Regions from separate parts of the Kosakonia pseudosacchari genome, predicted to be linked through region 2. Evidence: predicted binding sites of a transcription regulator. Region 2 holds the regulator's gene; each other region holds the start of a gene.
What was found. The regulator Fur, encoded in region 2, represses iron uptake genes when iron is present. The targets are predictions, from matches to a motif close to ATAATAATGAGAACNACTATCAA.
Positions count from the first base shown of each region.

Region 1: sodA (superoxide dismutase [Mn]) is a predicted target of Fur. The motif match lies at 4,467-4,489, and genes of this name have one in related genera.
Region 3: ftnA (non-heme ferritin) is a predicted target of Fur. The motif match lies at 5,314-5,336, and genes of this name have one in related genera.

Region 1 covers NZ_CP063425.1:73,039-79,807, forward strand. The annotation lists gene rhaA (L-rhamnose isomerase) at 1-678, opposite strand, end outside; gene rhaB (rhamnulokinase) at 675-2,144, opposite strand; gene rhaS (HTH-type transcriptional activator RhaS) at 2,444-3,280, shown strand; gene rhaR (HTH-type transcriptional activator RhaR) at 3,354-4,202, shown strand; gene sodA (superoxide dismutase [Mn]) at 4,563-5,183, shown strand; gene kdgT (2-keto-3-deoxygluconate transporter) at 5,440-6,423, shown strand; gene IP581_RS00375 (dihydrodipicolinate synthase family protein) at 6,460-6,769, opposite strand, start outside.
Region 2 covers NZ_CP063425.1:1,421,473-1,428,241, forward strand. The annotation lists gene chiP (chitoporin ChiP) at 1-291, shown strand, start outside; gene IP581_RS06585 (beta-N-acetylhexosaminidase) at 337-2,991, shown strand; gene fur (ferric iron uptake transcriptional regulator) at 3,111-3,557, opposite strand; gene fldA (flavodoxin FldA) at 3,851-4,381, opposite strand; gene ybfE (LexA regulated protein) at 4,545-4,826, opposite strand; gene ybfF (esterase) at 4,957-5,730, opposite strand; gene seqA (replication initiation negative regulator SeqA) at 5,913-6,467, shown strand; gene pgm (phosphoglucomutase (alpha-D-glucose-1,6-bisphosphate-dependent)) at 6,492-6,769, shown strand, end outside.
Region 3 covers NZ_CP063425.1:2,935,438-2,942,206, forward strand. The annotation lists gene IP581_RS13810 (arabinose ABC transporter substrate-binding protein) at 1-927, opposite strand, end outside; gene IP581_RS13815 (DJ-1 family glyoxalase III) at 1,245-1,802, opposite strand; gene IP581_RS13820 (DUF2766 family protein) at 1,920-2,171, opposite strand; gene azuC (stress response protein AzuC) at 2,292-2,375, opposite strand; gene IP581_RS13830 (MFS transporter) at 2,589-4,013, shown strand; gene IP581_RS13835 (RpiB/LacA/LacB family sugar-phosphate isomerase) at 4,066-4,704, opposite strand; gene yecR (YecR family lipoprotein) at 4,942-5,274, shown strand; gene ftnA (non-heme ferritin) at 5,482-5,979, shown strand; gene IP581_RS13850 (YecH family metal-binding protein) at 6,019-6,258, opposite strand; gene IP581_RS13855 (hypothetical protein) at 6,325-6,666, opposite strand.

The DNA of each region.
Region 1 (6,769 bases), 1.3 Mb from region 2:
TTCCACCGCGTCGATATGGTGCGCCGGATTCAGTTTTTCGCTGATCACCTCATCGAGCGCGTCGAGCAGACGCTGGCGCGGCGCGAGACGGTCAACGGTGACATCTTTCATGCCGTCCGGGATCCAGATATTCATTACTGACGGCGTACCCAGTTGCTCGCCGAACCAGGCTGACACGCGACGGCTGGCTTTCACGTGATCGATCCAGAACTGGCGGATCTCGGGATTGGCGTGGGAGAGCGTAAAACCATCGGCGCTCAACGGGTGCGAGAAGCAGGACGGGTTGAAGTCCAGCCCTAGGTTATTGGTTTTTGCCCACTGTACCCAGTTTTTGAAGTGTTCGGGTTTGATTTCATTCCGCGCGACCGGCGTTTCGGCTTCGTGATAAATCGCATGCAGGTTCAGGCGTTTTGGACCTGGGATCAGGCTTAGCGCTTGTTCCAGATCGGCGCGTAATTCCGTGGCGTTGTGCGCTTTGCCCGGATAATTACCGGTAGCCTGAATGCCGCCGGTCAGGCTGCCTTGCGGGTTTTCGAAACCGGCAACGTCATCGCCCTGCCAGCAGTGCATGGAAACCGGCAGCCTGTCGAGCTGGCGCAGCGCCTCCTCGACATCAATCCCCACAGCGGCGAAACGCTGTTTAGCTATGTCCCAGGCTTGTTCAAGTTGAGTGGTCATGCGCAAAGCTCCTTTGTCTGTCGTTTTGGCTGAAAGCGCGCGACATAGCGGGCGATTTCATTATCAGGATTAGGGGTAAACGTAATCAGTGAGTGGTTAGCCGTGATCAGCTGGCGAAAATCATCGACGTTGCTTAACTCATCCAGCGTCATCAGTTGCACGCTAATATTGCCCAGCGTCGAGGCCTCCACCGGCCCGGCGACGACCGTCAGCCCGCAGGCATCGGCGCAGAGCTGGTTCAGTAACTGGTTCTGGCAGCCGCCGCCGACAATATGCAGGCGGGTAAACGGCTTACCGCGCAGGAACGCCAGTTCGCTCAGCACATCGGCATACAGCAGCGCGAGGCTATCGAAGATGCAGCGCGCCAGTTCGGCGGCGTTCTGCGGTACGGGTTGGCCCGCGTCCCGGCAGGCGGCCTGGATCTCAGCGCTCATGTTGTCCGGGTTGATAAAGCGATCATCGTTCGGGTTAATCACAAAACGGCAGACAGGAAGTTGCTCGGTGAGCGCGATTAACGCCGGTAAGTCGGAGATGTTTTGCTCTTTCAGCACGCGTTGCAGCAGCCACAACCCCATGATGTTTTTCAGTACCCGGTAACGGCCTTCGGCACCGCCTTCATTGGTGATGTTGGCAGCGAGCGCCTCATCGCTGGTGTAGGGGGTTTTGCTCTCAAAGCCCATCAGTGACCAGGTGCCGGAAGAGAGATAGGCCGCGTCGTGATTTTCCAGCGGTGCGGCGATCACCGCGCTGGCGGTATCGTGGCTGGCGACGGCGACGACCGGAATGGCATTACCCTGCGGGCAGATCCAGTTGCCGATAACATTGCCCGGATGGGTTGGCGTGCCAAACCAGCGAGACGGAACGCCAGCCCAGCCCAGCAATGATTCATCCCAGGTATCGGTATTGATATTGACCAGTTGGGTAGTGGTGGCGTTGGTGTATTCCCAGTTGAGATTGCCGGTCAGGCGGTAGCTGAAGTAATCCGGGATCAGCAGCGCGTGATCGGCCTGTTCCAGCAAGTGCGGTTGCTGTTCTGCTAATGCGCGTAACTGGTACAGGGTGTTGAAGGGTAAAAACTGAATACCGCTGCGACGATAGATATCGGCTTTGCCGGGATTTTGCAGCGCCCGGTGCATCACGCCATCGGTGCGATTGTCGCGGTAGGCTATCGGCAACCCGACGCGCTGGCCTTCGCGGTTAATCAGGATGTAATCAACACCCCAGGTATCAATACCGATGCTGTCTGGCTGTATGCCTTCGGCGCAAACCTTGTTCAGTCCAAGGCGGATTTCAGCTTCCAGGCCGTCGATATCCCAGCAATCAAAGCCGTCCACTTTTTGCAGACAGTTTATAAAACGGTGAATTTCGCGAAGCGAAAGCGTGCGGTTCTGACGGTCATAGCGCGCCAGCATGACGCGTCCGCTGGAGGCGCCTAAATCCACCGCAACACAATGGCGAAAAGTCATGATCGGGTCCTTCTTAGAGTCATTGCGGACAGTCTAAAAAGGGCGCGACAGCCGTACCTTCTTGCTACTGACAGCGGCGATTTCGCGCTGGCAAGAAAGCAAAGGTGAACGTGAGAGAGTTCACAGTTTCCAGTAATCGCGCGGTTTTCGGCCATTGTGACCCTCACCACATTTCCCGATCTTTCCGGGCGTTTCTTGAAAAAACGGCAGGCTATGCGCGAATTGGCGTCGAAAATTTAAGGTGAGGTCGAAAACCCTTAATTACTATTTTGAGAACATTTCTCAAGACCGGGGCAATCATGACCGTACTGCATAGCGTGGATTTTTTTCCGACAGGTAAATCACCCGTTGCCATTGAACCGCGATTGCCCCAGGCCGCGTTTCCGGAACATCACCATGATTTTCATGAAATCGTTATTGTCGAACACGGAACGGGGATCCATGTTTTTAATGGCCAGCCTTATACCATCAGCGGCGGCACGGTCTGTTTTGTGCGCGATCATGACCGCCATTTGTATGAACATACCGATAATCTCTGTTTGACCAATGTGCTGTACCGCTCGCCGGATGCGTTCCAGTTCCTTGCCGGGTTGAACCAGTTGCTGCCGCAGGAGCAGGATGGGCATTACCCGTCGCACTGGCGGGTAAGCCAGCACACGCTGGGGCAGGTGCGCGGCATCATTAGCCAGATGGAAGAGATGGGCAGTGAAGTGGCAACCCATGACATTGCCAACCGCGAGATCCTGTTTATGCAGTTGCTGGTGTTATTGCGTAAAAGCAGCCAGCAGGAAGATGCGGGTAACAGCGATGCGCGGCTGAACCAGCTGATGCTGTGGCTGGAGGATCACTTCGCCGAGGATATTTGCTGGGAGTCGCTGGCGGAACAGTTCACCTTGTCATTGCGCACGCTGCATCGCCAGCTTAAACAGTCCACCGGTATGACGCCGCAGCGCTATTTAAACCGCCTGCGGTTGATTAAGGCACGCCATATGCTGCGCCACAGCGACGAGAGCGTGACGGATATCGCGTTTCGCTGCGGGTTCGGCGACAGTAACCACTTTTCGACGCTGTTTCGCCGCGAATTTGACTGGTCACCGCGTGATATTCGCCAGGGGCGCGACACGCTGCTCCAGTAACGAGAAGGTTATCACCGATTTTTTTTCGGGCTTCCGCTAATAATGTCAGGTTGTTCACGGCAGAGGTGGCGTTGTGGCTGGTGAGTTAATTCTTCGTAAAGCAGACTTTTTCCCGCGCGCCGGACAGGCGGTTGTGGTGGCCGATCGCTACCCGCAAAATGTCTTTGCTGAACATACGCATGAGTTCTGCGAACTGGTGATGGTGTGGCGCGGCAATGGGTTGCATGTGCTTAATGACCGGCCTTACCGCATTACGCGCGGCGATCTGTTTTATATTCGCGCCGAAGATTGTCACTCTTACGCCTCGGTTAATGACCTGGTGTTACAGAACATTATCTACTGTCCGGACCGGCTGACGCTGAATCTCGACTGGGCCGCGCATATTCCGGGGCTTAACGGCGCGCCGTCCAACCCGCACTGGCGGATTGGTAGCAGCGGAATGGCGCAGGCGCGGCAGGTGATTACGCAACTTGAACATGAGAGCGCGAAGGACGATCCGCTGGCGAATCTGATGGCGGAAACCCTGTTTGCCCAACTGGTGATGACCCTAAAACGCCACCGTTTCGCTACCGATAACCTCGCCGCGACCCACAGTGAAGCACTGTTGGATAAACTGATCACCGCCCTTTCCGGCAGCCTGAATCGCAGCTTTGTGCTGGAGCGTTTTTGTGAACAGGAACAGTGCAGCGAGCGGGCGCTGCGCCAGCAGTTTCGCACTCAAACCGGGATGACTATCAACCACTATTTGCGCCAGTTACGCATTTGCCATGCGCAATTTTTGTTGCAGCACTCCGAGCAGATGATCAGCGAAATCGCCATGCAGTGCGGGTTTGAAGACAGCAACTACTTTTCGGTGGTGTTTAGCCGGGAAGTGGGGATGACGCCGGGTCAGTGGCGCCATCGCAGCCGGGTTGCTGCCTGATTCGCTTGCCCTGTCTGGTTCGACGCACTACGCAGCCCTGTCTTGCGGGTTGCCATCAATGGTTTTCCACCCTTAAAAACCTCATCCAGCCGCACACAGATTGCTGCGCTGCCTGGTCGATGGACGTAAAAATCGCACAAAGGATCACACTTCAAATATTTGCCGCGTTGCGTTGCAGACCGGCAACCATGGCGTGATGCGGACGGACGGCTTCACGATTTCAATAACATAACCAAAAGTTATAACCTTATTAAAACTACGGCATTGATAAACATTTTCAATATCATTTAATTAACTATAATGAACCAACTGCTTACGCGGCGTTAACACAATAGCCGCTTACCCTTAATGGAGATGAATATGAGCTATACACTGCCCGCTCTGCCGTATGCATACGATGCCCTCGAACCGCATTTCGACAAGCAGACGATGGAAATCCATCACACTAAACATCACCAGACCTACGTGAACAACGCGAATGCCGCGCTGGAAAGCCTGCCGGAGTTCGCCAGCCTGCCGGTTGAAGAGCTGATCACCAAACTGGACCAGCTGCCTGCGGACAAAAAAACCGTACTGCGTAACAACGCAGGCGGTCACGCGAACCACAGCCTGTTCTGGAAAGGCCTGAAGACAGGCACCACCCTGCAGGGCGACCTGAAAGCTGCTATCGAGCGTGATTTCGGTTCCGTGGACAACTTCAAAGCTGAATTCGAAAAAGCAGCGGCAACTCGCTTTGGTTCCGGCTGGGCATGGCTGGTACTGAAAGGTGACAAACTGGCTGTGGTTTCTACCGCTAACCAGGACTCCCCGCTGATGGGTGAAGCGATCTCTGGCGTGTCCGGCTTCCCGATCCTGGGTCTGGATGTGTGGGAACACGCTTACTACCTGAAATTCCAGAACCGCCGCCCGGACTACATCAAAGCGTTCTGGGACGTAGTGAACTGGGACGAAGCGGCTGCGCGTTTCGCTGCGAAAAAATAAGCCGCTTTCGTCACGTACGATAGCGTGAGTCGAAGCCCCGCCAGGCGTTGCCAGCGGGGCTTTTTTATTCCTTTTTGCCCGCCAGAAACCAAAAGGAACGCTGATCCTAAAATAATGAAATAATGTTTTGTTATGGTTGTTTGATCACTTTTCTCGCATCAATCCGGGTCTACGCTCTCTTCATCCGCGCGGCTGTTGTTCCGTTCAACCGGAGTGCCAGCGCCATAAAAATCGAACGGTTTTTACAGGTGAAGATATGCAAATCAAGCGTGCAATAGAGAAAATCCCTGGCGGGATGATGCTGGTTCCATTGTTCATCGGTGCCTTGTGCCACACTTTTGCGCCTGGTGCCGGGAAATACTTCGGTTCGTTCACTAACGGCATGATTACCGGGACGGTGCCGATCCTTGCAGTGTGGTTTTTTTGTATGGGAGCTTCAATCAAACTGAGCGCGACCGGTACGGTGCTGCGTAAATCCGGCACGCTGGTGGTGACGAAAATCGCGGTGGCGTGGATAGTGGCGGCGGTTGCGTCGCGGTTGCTTCCGGAACACGGCGTGGAAGCTGGGTTTTTCGCCGGGCTATCGACGCTGGCACTGGTGGCCTCGATGGATATGACCAACGGCGGGTTGTACGCCTCCATCATGCAGCAGTACGGCACTAAGGAGGAGGCCGGGGCATTTGTGCTGATGTCGCTGGAATCCGGCCCATTGATGACGATGATCATCCTCGGTACTGCTGGTATTGCTTCTTTTGAACCGCATGTGTTTGTCGGCGCGGTGCTGCCCTTCCTCGTGGGGTTCGCGCTGGGTAATCTCGACCCGGAACTGCGCGAGTTCTTCAGCAAGGCGGTGCAGACGTTGATTCCGTTCTTCGCTTTCGCGCTTGGCAACACCATCGATTTAAGCGTGATTGCGCAAACCGGGCTGCTGGGGATTTTGCTCGGCGTCGCGGTGATTGTCATCACCGGGATCCCGCTGATTATTGCCGATAAACTGATTGGCGGCGGCGACGGAACCGCGGGGCTGGCGGCCTCCAGTTCGGCGGGTGCTGCGGTGGCTACGCCGGTGCTGATTGCTGAAATGGTGCCGGACTTCAAAGCGATGGCCCCGGCAGCCACCGCGCTGGTGGCGACATCGGTGATTGTTACTTCGATCCTGGTGCCGATTTTGACTTCTGTCTGGTCACGAAAAGTGAAAGGGGCGGAAGCGGAAGTTTTACTACGAAACACCGTCAAATAACGCAATGAGGCCGACCTTTACCGGTCGGCTTTTGCATTACCGGATAGCAAAAACGGTGTCGATAAGGTTGCACTGATCTTCATTGAGGGCGCTGCCGAAGTTACGGGCGACAGGCGTGCAGTAGCCAAATTTGCGCGATACCACGGTTTTGATGGTAGTAACAAAATCGTCGCCAATGCTGTAGATGACCATCAATTTGCCGATCTCTTGCTGCACCTGATGCAGCGTTGCCACATCACCTTGCCGCCACGTTTCCCGCGCTTTAACAAACAGTTCCGGCATCACGTTGTTTAAGCCTGAAATCACCCCTGCGCCGCCCGCCAGCAGGTTGGGAATGAAATATTCG
Region 2 (6,769 bases):
GGCTGGACGGTGGGCGCGTCTTACGCCTACGCCTGGGATGCGAAACCGGCTGACATGGCAACGCCAGATGCCTATTACGATCCGAACTACCGCCTGAAAGAGTCCTCTTACAGCCTCGATGCGATTTACACTCTGCAGGACGGACGTGCGAAAGGCACGATGTTCAAGCTGCATTTCACTCAGTACGACAACCATTCCGATATCCCAAGCTACAGCGGCGGTTATGGCAACATCTTCCAGGATGAGCGTGATGTGAAGTTTATGGTTATCGCACCGTTTACCATTTTCTGATGAGCGCCTGCCGGGTTCGTCCCGGCAAACTACAAGGAATATGTAATGAAAACAGTTCGTTTAAGTATGCTCGCCAGTGCCGTACTGGCTATGCTGGGCAGCACTGCGGCACTGGCGAATCAGAGTACCGTGGATGCTATCAGCCAGTTTCATCTTAACTATGCGGTGAAAGACAATTTCGCCGGGCAACACGGGGTTGACTGCGCGAAGCTCGGCGCGGATTGGGCCTCCTGCAACAAAGCTGTCATTACCCTGACCAATAATGGCGACGCGGTCACCGACAAAGGCTGGGCTATTTATTTTCACAGCATTCGCCCGGTGCTGGAGGTGGCAAACGATCAGTTCAAAGTGACCCATATTATGGGCGACTTGCATAAGCTGGAGCCGACCGACAAATTCACCGGTTTCCCGGCGAAGCAGGCGATAGAGATCCCGATTATCAATGAATACTGGCAGTTGTTTATCACGGATGTGCTGCCGCGCTGGTACGTCACCGCCGACGGCGCGACGGCGAAAGTGATTGCTAATACGGACACGGAAGATTTATCCCGCTTTGTTGCGCCGCTTGATAATCAGTGGAAACGCACACCGGACGACAAAAATATCCTGATGACTGCCGAGGCGCGCTTTGAGAAAAATAGCGATGTGAAAGCGCTAAATCTCGCATCGCTACGCGGCCAGATTGTGCCCACGCCGCAGCACGTTAATATCCACGGGCAGGATATCGACTTGGGTAAGGGTGTGAAGCTGGATCTCTCCGCGCTGAGTGCCGATGCACAAGATGCGGTGAAATCACGCTTTGCATTACTGGGCGTGAAAGAGGGCAGTTATCCGCTACGGACTGAAATTGCCAGCAACACCTTTAGCGGCGATGAGGCGGTGTCTGGCGCGTACCGTCTGCATATTGGCGCGAAAGAAACCGTGGTGACCGGCTACGATCAGGCGGGCGTGTTCTACGGTCTGCAATCGCTGCTGTCGCTCGTTCCTGCCACCGGCGAGATGAAGATTGCCGCGCTTGAAGCGAAAGATGCACCGCGTTTTGATTATCGCGGCATCCAGCTGGATGTTGGTCGCAACTTCCACAGTAAAGCGGCGGTACTGCGCCTGTTAGATCAGATGTCGGCGTACAAACTGAACAAATTCCATTTCCATCTGACGGATGATGAAGGCTGGCGCATTGAGATCCCCGGTCTGCCAGAACTGACCGATATCGGCAGTAAACGTTGTCATGATTTGAGTGAGAAAACATGCCTGTTGCCACAGCTCGGTTCCGGACCGGACAGCAATAACAACGGCAGCGGTCACTTCAGCCGTGCCGATTACATCGAAATCCTCAAATACGCCAAAGCGCGACAAATCGAAGTGATCCCGGAAATCGATATGCCAGCTCATGCGCGTGCCGCGGTAATCTCTATGGAAGCGCGGTATGAGCGCCTGATGAAAGAGGGCAAAGAGAAAGAGGCGAACCAGTACCGTTTACTGGATCCGACGGATACCTCCAACACCACCGGTGTGCAGTTCTATAACCGCACCGGCTATCTCAATCCGTGCCTCGATTCGTCGCGTAACTTTGTAGACAAAGTGATTGGCGAAATCCAGCAGATGCATAAAGAAGCCGGACTGCCGCTGAATACCTGGCATTTTGGTGGCGACGAAGCGAAAAATATCTATCTGGGCGCCGGTTATACGGATCAGAAAAAACCGGAAGCGGGCAAAGGCATTATTGATCAGAGCAATCAGGATAAGCCGTGGGCGAAATCGCAAGCCTGCCAGGCGATGATCAAAGAGGGCAAAGTTGCCGACGTTGAACATCTCTCCAGCTATTTTGGCGTTGAGGTCAGCAAGCTGGTGAAAGCGCACGGCATTGACACGATGCAGGCGTGGCAGGACGGTTTGAAAGATGCCAAAGATGCGTCGGTGTTCGCCACCGATCATGTCAACGTGAACTTCTGGGACACGCTCTACTGGGGCGGTTTTGACTCGGTAAATGACTGGGCGAACAAAGGTTTCCGCGTGGTGGTCTCTAACCCGGATTACGTTTATCTCGACTTCCCGAATGAGGTCAACCCGGCCGAAAGCGGTTACTATTGGGGCACGCGTTTTAGCGATGAACGTAAGATATTCAGCTTCGCCCCGGACAATATGCCGCAGAACGCAGAAACCTCGCTTGATCGCGATGGCACCCCGTTTAGCGCGAAGTCCGACAAACCGTGGCCGGGTGCGTATGGCCTTTCTGCGCAGCTGTGGAGCGAGGTGGTGCGCACCGATAATCAGATGGAGTACATGATCTATCCACGTATGATTTCGGTGGCGGAACGCGCATGGCACCGCGCGGGCTGGGAGCAGGATTACAAAGCCGGGCGTGAATACAAAGGCGGTGAGACACATCTGGTGGATGTGAAAGCGCTGGAAAGGGACTGGCAACGCTTTGCTAATCTGTTAGGCCATCGTGAACTGGCGAAACTGGACAAAGCGGGCGTGCACTATCGCTTGCCTGTGCCGGGCGCTCGCGTGGTCGGTGGAAAACTGGAAGCCAATACCAGTTTCCCGGGCATGGTGGTTGAGTTCTCAACCGACGGCGGCAAAAACTGGCAGCGCTACGACGATAAAGCGCGTCCGCAGGTGAGCGGGGAAGTGCAGGTGCGCACCGCCAGCCCGGACGGTAAACGCTTTAGCCGTGTCGACAGCGTAAAAGCGTAATGTGATGTGGTGATTAAACCCGGCGGCGCGAGCTTGCCGGGTTTTTCTTTTTTGCCGTTATCGTTATTGCAGATAAAAAAAAGCCAACCGTCAGGCTGGCTTTTAGGTTTTAAACGCTATTATTTCGCGTCGTGCGCGTGTTCATCTTCGCGGCAGTCACCTTCGGCGCAGTGGCCGTAAAGGTAAAGACTGTGGTTAGTCAGGCGAATACCGTGTTTCGCGGCGATTTCACGCTGACGCGCTTCAATGGAGTCATCACTGAATTCAATCACCTTGCCGCAATCGAGGCAGATCAGGTGATCGTGGTGATGTTGTTGAGTCAGTTCAAAAACGGACTTGCCGCCTTCGAAGTTATGACGGGTCACAATCCCGGCGTCATCAAACTGGTTCAGTACACGGTAAACCGTTGCCAGCCCGATCTCTTCGCCCATGTCGATCAGTCGTTTGTATAAATCTTCCGCACTGACATGATGGTTATCCGGTTCCTGAAGCACTTCAAGGATTTTTAACCGAGGAAGCGTGACTTTCAGGCCGGCCTTCTTTAATGCGGTATTGTTGTCAGTCATGCGGAATCTGTCCTGTTGCTATACGATTCACTTCCTTAGCGGAAGTTATAAGGAATGCACCTGGGGTAATGCGTCTCATTATAGAACTGCCATGGCTGGATGAAAACTGCAAGCCCTCAAGTAAAGTAAGCTTATAAAACGTGGTGTCGCCAGCAAAGTCCTTTACGGCGGCACCCAGTTTAGCAGGGCTTATTGTACAGCGATGGAGAAAAAAGTTAAAAATTTGTAGCAATTATTTCCATTGCTTTTATCTATTAATACGGCGTAACCCACAGATTACGCCGTAAAAAAACTCAGGCATTAAGGATATCGTCCAGGTGCAACTCTTCGCGAACCTGTTTTACCCATTTTTGAACGCGTTCGGAAGTCAGCTCGGGTTGACGGTCTTCGTCAATCGCCAGGCCAACGAAGTGGTCATCGTCCGCCAGACCTTTAGAGGCTTCAAAATGGTAGCCCGCGGTTGGCCAGTGACCAACGATGGTCGCGCCGCGCGGTTCGATGATATCGCGAATGGTGCCCAGCGCATCGCAGAAATACTCCGCGTAATCTTCCTGGTCGCCACAGCCGAACAGCGCAACTAATTTACCGTTAAAGTCGATCTCTTCCAGCGTCGGGAAAAAGTCATCCCAGTCGCACTGCGCTTCACCATAGTACCAGGTAGGAATGCCGAGCAACAGAATGTCATACCCTTCGATATCTTCTTTGCTGCTCTTGGCAATGTCATGTACGTCGGCAACATCTTTACCAAGCTGACTCTGAATCATTTTCGCGATGTTTTCGGTGTTGCCGGTGTCGCTGCCGAAGAAAATACCTGTAATTGCCATGAGTAAAATAACCTCTTGAAACTTAATGAGTATGGTGGTGGCGCTACGCCCACAGATAAGGGCAATCATAGCAGAACAGGGAAGCACGCGGAAACTGCTATCGCGTCGGACTGCACTGTATGACACATGAAAGTGTTATTTCGACGATGTTTCGGAGGATTCGCTAGCCGCGCAATGCCTTCAGCTGCGCCAGCAGCATCTCTTCGATAAGCTCGCTGCGGCTCATATCTCGCGCTTCTGCCAGCTCGTTTAACGCATCGACGGCTTCCACGTTGAGTTTTAATTCGACACGCTTAAGCCCACGAACTTTATCGCGTTTTAGCTGATTGCGTTTGTTGATGCGCAACTGTTCATCGCGCGAGAGCGGGTTTGTCTTCGGCCGTCCCGGGCGACGCTCATTCGCGAACAGGTCTAGTGTCGTACGGTCCGTTTGTTCTTTAGCCATGATCTAAATACTACGGGAAAAACAAGCAATCGGGCGGCGCGCCCGGGCTGAATAGCGCGCCATCATACATCAGCACAACGGACACGCCAACGACCGGGCGCGTTGAAACGACCAGTCGCCGCCTTTTTAATCAATTTGTCTTTTCAGCGAGATAGCGACGAATAGCACGCAAAACCGCGTCGGGTTTCTCGGCATGTACCCAATGGCCGGCACCGGCAATGACATGCGCCCGCGCCTGCGGGAACTGCGCCAGCAGCGCGTCACGGTACGCTTCAGTGACATAAGGGGAGTTTCCGCCGCGAACAAACAGGGCCGGTTTATGCCATGCAGGAACCGTTTCCCAGCCGACAATATGCGGATACTGCTCCCATAACACCGGCACATTGAAACGCCATGCGCCGTCGACAAAGGATTTCAGCAGGAACTGAATGACACCTTCTTCATTTATATGTTCGCGCATCAGAGCGGCGGCTTGCTGGCGAGTGGATGCCCCGGCATCGTTCACCGCATTGATGGCGGCAAAAATTTCGTCATGGCGGCGCACCTGGTAATCCACAGGCGCAATATCAATCGCCACCAGTTGATCAATACGCTCCGGCGCAAGCGCTGTTAACGCCATCACGGCTTTACCGCCCATGGAGTGGCCAATAAAGGTCGCTTTGTCGAGTTGATGAGCGTTCAGCGTATCCAGCAGATCCTGCGCCATGGCCGGGTAGTTCATTTCTGAAGCGCGTTCTGAAAGACCGTGGTTACGCATATCCACTTGCAACACGTCATGATCCTGAACCAGTTCACGGGCGAGCACGCCAAGGTTATCAAGGCTACCGAAAAGACCGTGAACAAGGACGATCGGAGAATTGTTGTGCGGATGTTGCGCAGTTTGCGCGCGCGTATTCAATTTCATGGCAAAGTTCTTTTTTTCACTGATTCGGGTTAGGTTATTATGTTGAACATTCTGCCGCCCGGCCGCAAGGTTAAGAATTACTCTTAGTTTTGCCGCCATCCTGGTTTGACGCTATCCGCTGTTGAGATTTCACTTTATAATCCCAACACTTGTATTCAGATAAGATATCGCACTGGATTAAGATGAAAACGATCGAAGTTGATGATGAGCTCTACAGTTATATTGCCAGCCACACGAAGCACATTGGCGAGAGCGCATCCGACATTTTACGGCGCATGTTAAAATTTTCCGCCGTACCTCAATCATCACAGCCTGCCGCTTCCCTCGCGCCGGTAAAAGAGCCGCGTAATGTCAGCACCGTTGAGGTTAAACCGACAAACACCGCCAAAGACAAAGTCCGTGCCGTGCGCGAACTGCTGCTGTCTGATGAATACGCCGAGCAGAAAAAGGCGGTGAATCGTTTCCTGCTGGTGCTGTCTACACTCTACTTACTGGATGAAAAAGGGTTTACGGAATCCACCGAGTCTCTGCATGGGCGCACCCGCGTATACTTTGCCGCGAACGAGCAAACGCTTTTGCAAAACGGCAATCAAACCAAGCCGAAACAGGTGCCGAACACCCCTTACTGGGTCATCACTAACACCAATACGGGTCGTAAATGCAGCATGATCGAGCACATCATGCAATCAATGCAGTTCCCTGCGGAATTGATTGAAAAAGTTTGCGGCACAATTTAATCCTTGCATTGAAAGGACCAGGCAATGGCTAACCATCCGCGTGCGGGGCAACCTGCACAACAGGGCGATTTGATCAACGTCGCTCAGCTTACTGCGCAGTATTACGTGCTGAAACCGGAAGTCGGAAATTCAGAACATGCGGTGAAGTTCGGCACATCCGGCCACCGTGGCAGCGCAGGTCGCCACAGCTTCAACGAGCAACATATCCTCGCCATCGCTCAGGCTATCGCCGAAGAGCGTGCAAAAAACGGTATTACCGGTCCGTGTTATGTGGGTAAAGATACCCACGCGCTGTCAGAACC
Region 3 (6,769 bases), 1.5 Mb from region 2:
CACATCCGTAACGGCGGTGAATTTTGGCGGTTCTGCGCCTTTGGTCACCCAGTTGTACAGCATCTCACTGGTTTTATAGCCATGAACGTCCGGGCTTGGCAGCAGGGAACCGAAGAAGCCTGTAGCCTGCGCTTTGGACAGCTCGCTTACTGCATCTACGCCGTTAATGCCGATACCGATAACGTCCGCCGCTTTAAAGCCCTGCCCTTCCGTGGCACGCACGCCGCCAAGCACGGTGTTGTCATTCATGCCCAGCACCAGCCAGTGTTTCACTTCCGGATGCTGTACCAGCAGGGAGTTACCGGCATCAAACGCACCGGGGATATCGTTCGATTTTGTCGGCACCTGATAGATCTGTTTTTCCGGGAAACCGGCTTTTTTCAGCGCATCCATGGAGCCCGTGGTACGGCGGCGAGCGGTATCCAGCTCGTTAGCGGTAATCGCCATCACGCCGGTCTGTTTCACATCCCAGCCGCGTTTTTGCATCTCTTTATAAAGCTCTTGCCCCTGGCGTGCACCGATCTCGCTTGCCGCCATCATGACCAGCGGCACAGAGGTCATCGGCTCGCCTTTCGCATTGACGAACTGGTCATCGACAGTGATGACTTTCATGTCGTAGCCACGGGCTTTAGCAACAATTGCCGACCCCAGTTTCGGGTCAGGCGTACAGATAACAAAGCCTTTCGCGCCGCTGGCCGCCAGGCTATCAATGGCGTTCAGGGTTTTCTCACCGTCGGGAACGGCGATTTTGATCACTTCAAAACCTAAATCTTTGCCTGCCTTGTCGGCGAACCGCCACTCGGTCTGGAACCATGGTTCTTCCGGCTGTTTAACCAGAAATCCGAGCTTCATGGTTTCAGCGATAGCGGATTGTGACATAACGGCAGCCAGGCCGATGGCCGCCAACGCTTTAGTGAATTTGTGCATGGTAAACTCCAGCTTTAGCATTCTTTTATGTAGGGAAAACAACTCATAAGTTTTTTTAAAAGTTCATAAAACAAGGCATTAGAGTCCATACGCCTCTGGAGCTCTGTGCTGAAAATAGTTTTAGCGGGAAATTGATTCTCCATAGGAGAGCGGCATCACACGGCAGAATTACAGTAATTCCGTACATAAATTCAGCGATTTATCACATAAAATCAGCCGATTTTGTCTGACAAATAAGAAGGGTAAAAGCAGGATAATCCATAACATCAGCCAGCTTATCCTTGTGCCCGGATACAGGGCGCATCCGGGCGGAAAAATCACCAGCTATAGTAGATATGCTCGGCGTGATCTCGCGCCGCAGTTTCGTTCCCTTGCAGGCGCGCGGCTATCGTTAAGGCAAAATCAAAAGCCAGCCCCAGACCTTTGCCGCTGATCAGGTTGCCATCTTCCACGACCGGCGCATCAACATATTCGCCGTCGCGTACGTTTTCATATAAATCACCGGAGCAAACATAGCGGCGGCCTTTCAGTAAGCCGTTCGCGCCCAGCACGCGCGCGGCGGCCGAACAGATTGGGCAAATGAATTTGCCCGCCGCGTCATGATGTTCAACAAATTGCAGCACCGCCGGGTTGGCGGCGAGGTTGACACTGCCCTGCGGACCGCCGGGCAGCACGATGGCGTCATACAGCGTCTGCTGCCGCTCGGCTAGCGTGCTGTCTGCCACCATGGGGATATTGTGATAACTGACCACTGCGCGAGATTCCGCACAAGCCAGCGTTTCGACCTCAATCTGCAAGCGGCGCAAAATATCAATGGTGATAATCGCTTCCGCTTCTTCAAAACCGGGCGCTAACAACACCGCCACTTTTTTCATTCCCGACTCCTTTTGTGCAAGGTTGGTTGAATTCAGTGGCGTTATTGTTGATCAAAACAACGTTTCAAAATCCCCGCTGCGTCACAGACCGGCAGGCGTAAAACAGCAAGAATAAAATCAGTGCGCTTCGCCCTGCGGGGTGAATTTCAGTTCAATCAAGGCAATGGCTTTTTGGATAGCGCGGCGCGTCACCGGATCGGCGGCTGCCGGATGGGTGGAAAAATCGATGCTTTTTAACTGGTTCGCCATTTTCTCACGCACTTCAACCGGCGCGATAACGTCAATAACATCGAGGATTTGTTTAATAACCAGCTGACAGGCTACGACATCAGAGACCAGTTCCTGGTCAGCAGAAAGATTTTGCGACATATGAAGCTCCTTTACTAAAGGGCGTCATAGTAGCGGGAAACGTCTGGCAAGAGTAGTTTTGTCCCATCTGCCACTGTGTTGCGGGCATAAAAAAACCTGCTCGCGGCAGGTTTTTTATTATCAGAACATCGCGCCTGGCGGTACGTCTTTGAAAGTCTTGCAATAGGTTTCAAACATATGCTTCAGGATTTTACGCAGTTTCATCTGTTACTCCGGCGATTTGTTATGCAGGTGTTACGTCTCAATGCGCATATAATATGACCTCAATCACAAAAAGCAAGTTCAATGTGATGGAAATCACGTTTCAAAAATCAAAAATGCGGTAGCTTTGTTAAAAATCCAATTATAAATCCTGCAGTTAGCGCGCTAAAATATTTTTTAGCATCCTCAATTATTTTTGCAAATGGCAGCCCCACAATGCGTGAAAGCACCCTTTCGCGAAAGACTGGAGGTCTTTCTCCCGCTGCGCTACTGGTAGCCGGCGCTTTCTTTATGGAGTTTATCGACGGCACGGTAATCGCCACGGCGTTGCCGGATATGGCGAAAACCTTTGGCGTGGAAGCCGTCGCGCTCAATATTGGTATTAGTGCCTATTTGATAACGCTGGCCGTGCTGATCCCCGCCAGCGGCTGGATTGCCGATCGCTTTGGCGCGCGCAATGTCTTCTCGCTGGCGCTGGCTATTTTTACCCTCGCCTCGGTGCTTTGCGGGCTTTCAACCAGCGTTGATATGTTTGTCTCGATGCGCATTTTACAGGGCATCGGCGGTGCGTTAATGGTGCCGGTCGGCCGCCTTGCGGTGTTGCGCACCACACCGAAACATCAGCTCATTACCGCTATTGCCACGCTGACCTGGCCCGCGCTGGTCGCCCCCATTATCGGTCCGCCGCTCGGCGGTTTTATTACCCACTATGCCGACTGGCGCTGGATCTTCTTTATTAATGTGCCGCTGGGCCTGCTGGCGATTGCGCTGGCATTACGCATTATCCCCAATATCCGTGAGGAGGAACGCCGTCCATTCGACTTGCCGGGTTTTATTGCCACGTCTGTGGCGATGATAAGCCTGGTGTACGCCATGGAGGCACTGGGTTCTGAACATCCGCAAGGCGCACTAACGTTAGGTTTGCTGACGCTCGGCGCGATAACACTTGCTTTTACCCTGCGCCATTTCCAGCGCGCAACATGGCCAATGATCCGCCTCGACGCCATGAAAGTGCCGACATTTCGCGTAACCATGTACGGCGGTTCACTGTTTCGCTCCTCCATCAGTGCAGTTCCGTTTCTGTTGCCGCTGCTGTTTCAGGTCGGATTCGGCATGGATCCGTTCCATGCAGGGTTGTTAGTGCTGGCGGTGTTTGCCGGGAATCTTTCCATCAAGCCGGCAACCACACCGCTTATCCGCTGGCTGGGTTTCAAAAAGCTACTGTTAATCAATGGCGCGCTCAATGTGCTGGCGCTGTTGGCCTGCGCATTATTGACGTCACACACACCGGTGTGGCTGACATTTGTGATCCTTTATCTCGGCGGCGTATTCCGTTCGGTGCAGTTCACCGGCATCAGCACGCTGGCGTTTGCCGATGTACCGTCGCCGCAAATGAGTTATGCCAACACGTTATTCAGCACGGCAACACAATTAGCGGTGGGCTTAGGTATTACGCTGGGCGCAATTGGTATTCGCATTGGTGAGCATGTCAGCAGGTGGTTACATCTCACCGCCATTGAGGGGATCAACTTTCGACTGGCGTTCGTTTTTATTGCCCTGATTTGCCTGGTGGGCATGATTGATACGCTGCGGCTAACAAAGGATGCGGGTAGCGCCGTATCACGTAAACAGAAAGCCTGATGCAGGAACGGAAAAAGAAAAAAGCCGCAACAGACGTTGCGGCTTTTTATTATCAGGCAAGGACTTCGCGAACGAAGGCTTCAATCTCTTTATTCTGGCAGTTTTCAAAGAAGCACTTCTGGAAACGTTCACCAGAAACGGCGGTTTTCACCAGCTCACGGTCGATAGCACGCAGCGTATCGAGATAGTTCTCTTTTACCACTGCCGCTTTGACCTGGTTCAGAATCCCGGCATTGCGCACCTGCGGTTCTTTGCGCTCCGGCGGATACCCTTCCCCTTTGCGACCAGTAAAGGCTTTTTCAAAGATAAAGCGCACGTTCAGTTCTGCACCCCAGCCAAAACCTTTCGCGAACGGGAGCGCCAGTGCGTTACCGTTGTTGATCTGCGCGAACAGGAAAGCATCCGCCGGATCGATACAGTAACCGCACACCACACCCGGGTGGATATTCAGTGACATCAGCGCGCCCTGGCCAGTGCCACAGCCGGTTACCACGAAATCCACAGCTTTGGCATTCAGCAAAATACTGGCCATAATACCAAGGTGGATATAGGTCAGATGGTGGTCGTTCTCATCGCTCATCCCGACGTTAAATACCGGGAAATCTTTCTCATCGGCAACCGTCTTCAGCTCTTTGAGGATGATGGCGTTTTTCGCCGCCTGGCTGTTTTCCATCATCAGTGCAATTTTCATTTCAGATCTCCTGTGACATGCTTCGGATAGCAAAGGTTGGGTAAACCTTACTACCTGACAAACATACTTTCAAATTTAATGAAAAATGGTTTTAAAAATCAGAAGCGGGCTCACAGTTTTTACTCTTCGCGCAGTGCCGTCGCGATTAGTAGAGGCTGTTCGGCGGGTTATTCTGTCGATTGCCTGCAAATCAACGCGATAAGATGAGATCATGCCAAAATGAAACAGAGTGATTTCATGAAGAGAATAGTTGTAGCCGCCTCGCTGCTCCTGCTCGCGGGATGCACGATGACGAAACAAGCGGAAGTCAGTAGTGTGGATACCATCAGCGGTCTGGTACGCCTGAGCTATAACCAGTCGATGATGCAAACTGCAAAATACGACACCTACACCGCGCAGGGAACAGCTAATAAACAGTGTCAGCAGATGGGTTACGCTACCGCAGTGCCTTACGGTCAGCCGGTGCAAACCTGTAGCCTGATTAGCGGCTCGGTCTGTATGAATACCAAAGTAACTATTCAGTACCAGTGCCGTGGCGTGGCTTTTACGCAAACCAAACCGACCTGGTAAATTCTTAAGCCAGTATAATTTTACTGGCTTATCTTTTTATTAAAAATAAAAACAATTCTCATTTATTTAATTAATCTCCGGCAATGCGTGTTATTCTCATTCTCTTCTTAATACATTTATTTTTTATTTTACCTTTTGCAAATAATTAAATAACAAATTATAGTGAGCGCTCCTTTCGCCTGATAATTATATTGATGGAGCCGCGCCATGTTAAAAGCAGAGATGATCGAAAAATTAAATGAACAAATGAATCTGGAACTGTTTTCTTCTCTGCTTTATCAGCAGATGAGCGCCTGGTGCAGCTACCATAGTTTTGAAGGTGCTGCCGCGTTTCTGCGCCGCCACGCGCAGGAAGAGATGACGCATATGCAGCGTCTGTTTGATTACCTGACTGACACCGGCAGCCTGCCACGTATCAATACCATTGAATCGCCGGTGGCGGATTATGCTTCGCTCGATGTTCTGTTCCGTGCAACGTACGAACATGAGCAACTGATTACCCAGAAAATTAACGAACTGGCGCATGTGGCGATGACCACGCAGGATTATCCAACGTTTAATTTCCTGCAATGGTATGTGGCGGAACAGCATGAAGAAGAAAAACTGTTTAAATCAGTGATTGATAAATTAACACTGGCCGGTAAAAGCGGTGAAGGTCTCTATTTCATCGATAAAGAACTGGCGACACTGGACACACAAAACTAATATTACGGGCGGTAAAGAAGATTCTTTACCGCCTTTTTATTAATGCCTGCAGATTTTACTTTCGTGAGTAGAAAACCCCTCTTCCGCCGGAATAAACTTTCCGCGAGACGCCAGAAACGCGACCAGCTCAGCCGCCGTCATTCCTTCCGCTGAGCAGGTATGAAAACGCGCTGCTTCGCCAAACCGATGAATAATTGCCGCCGTCAGACTCTCGTTTGAATAACGCTCGCCTGTTTCAATCATCATATTCAACACTTCATGGCCGTGAATGGATGTCATAGTTCCTCCCCGAAAAAGATGCATCATAAACTCAACATTTGCAGCGGACGTTGCGCTAAAACAGGTTTACATGCATCCGGCACAGCTGGTACAACGCCAGTCCTGCTTATTCACGGCATGGTAGAAGTAGCGATAATTTACCGTTTCCAGCGGGATGCCGTTTGCGTAAAACAGATCGGTCAGCCAGTCGACGTTGTGAATAATCCACTCATCTTCCGGCAAGCCCTGAGCGAAGGTTTCATCATCCGGGTCAATGATCGAATAGATTGCCCACGTCCCCATATCTTTTTCCTGGCGAGACTCTGGCAATGTTATCTCTGCCCCTTGCCAGCTAATTTCCCAGTGACCGTGACAAAGAAGGTTGCCGCTGCGTGACCATCGTGCTGTAAAGGGATTAGTACCCGGCATTGCCAACCCTCAATATTTTTGAAACTTTATAATATTTTTTAAGTTACATGGGATTGTGGCCTAAAAACATCCTCCTGATGAAGTAGGCAAAACCGACAATTTC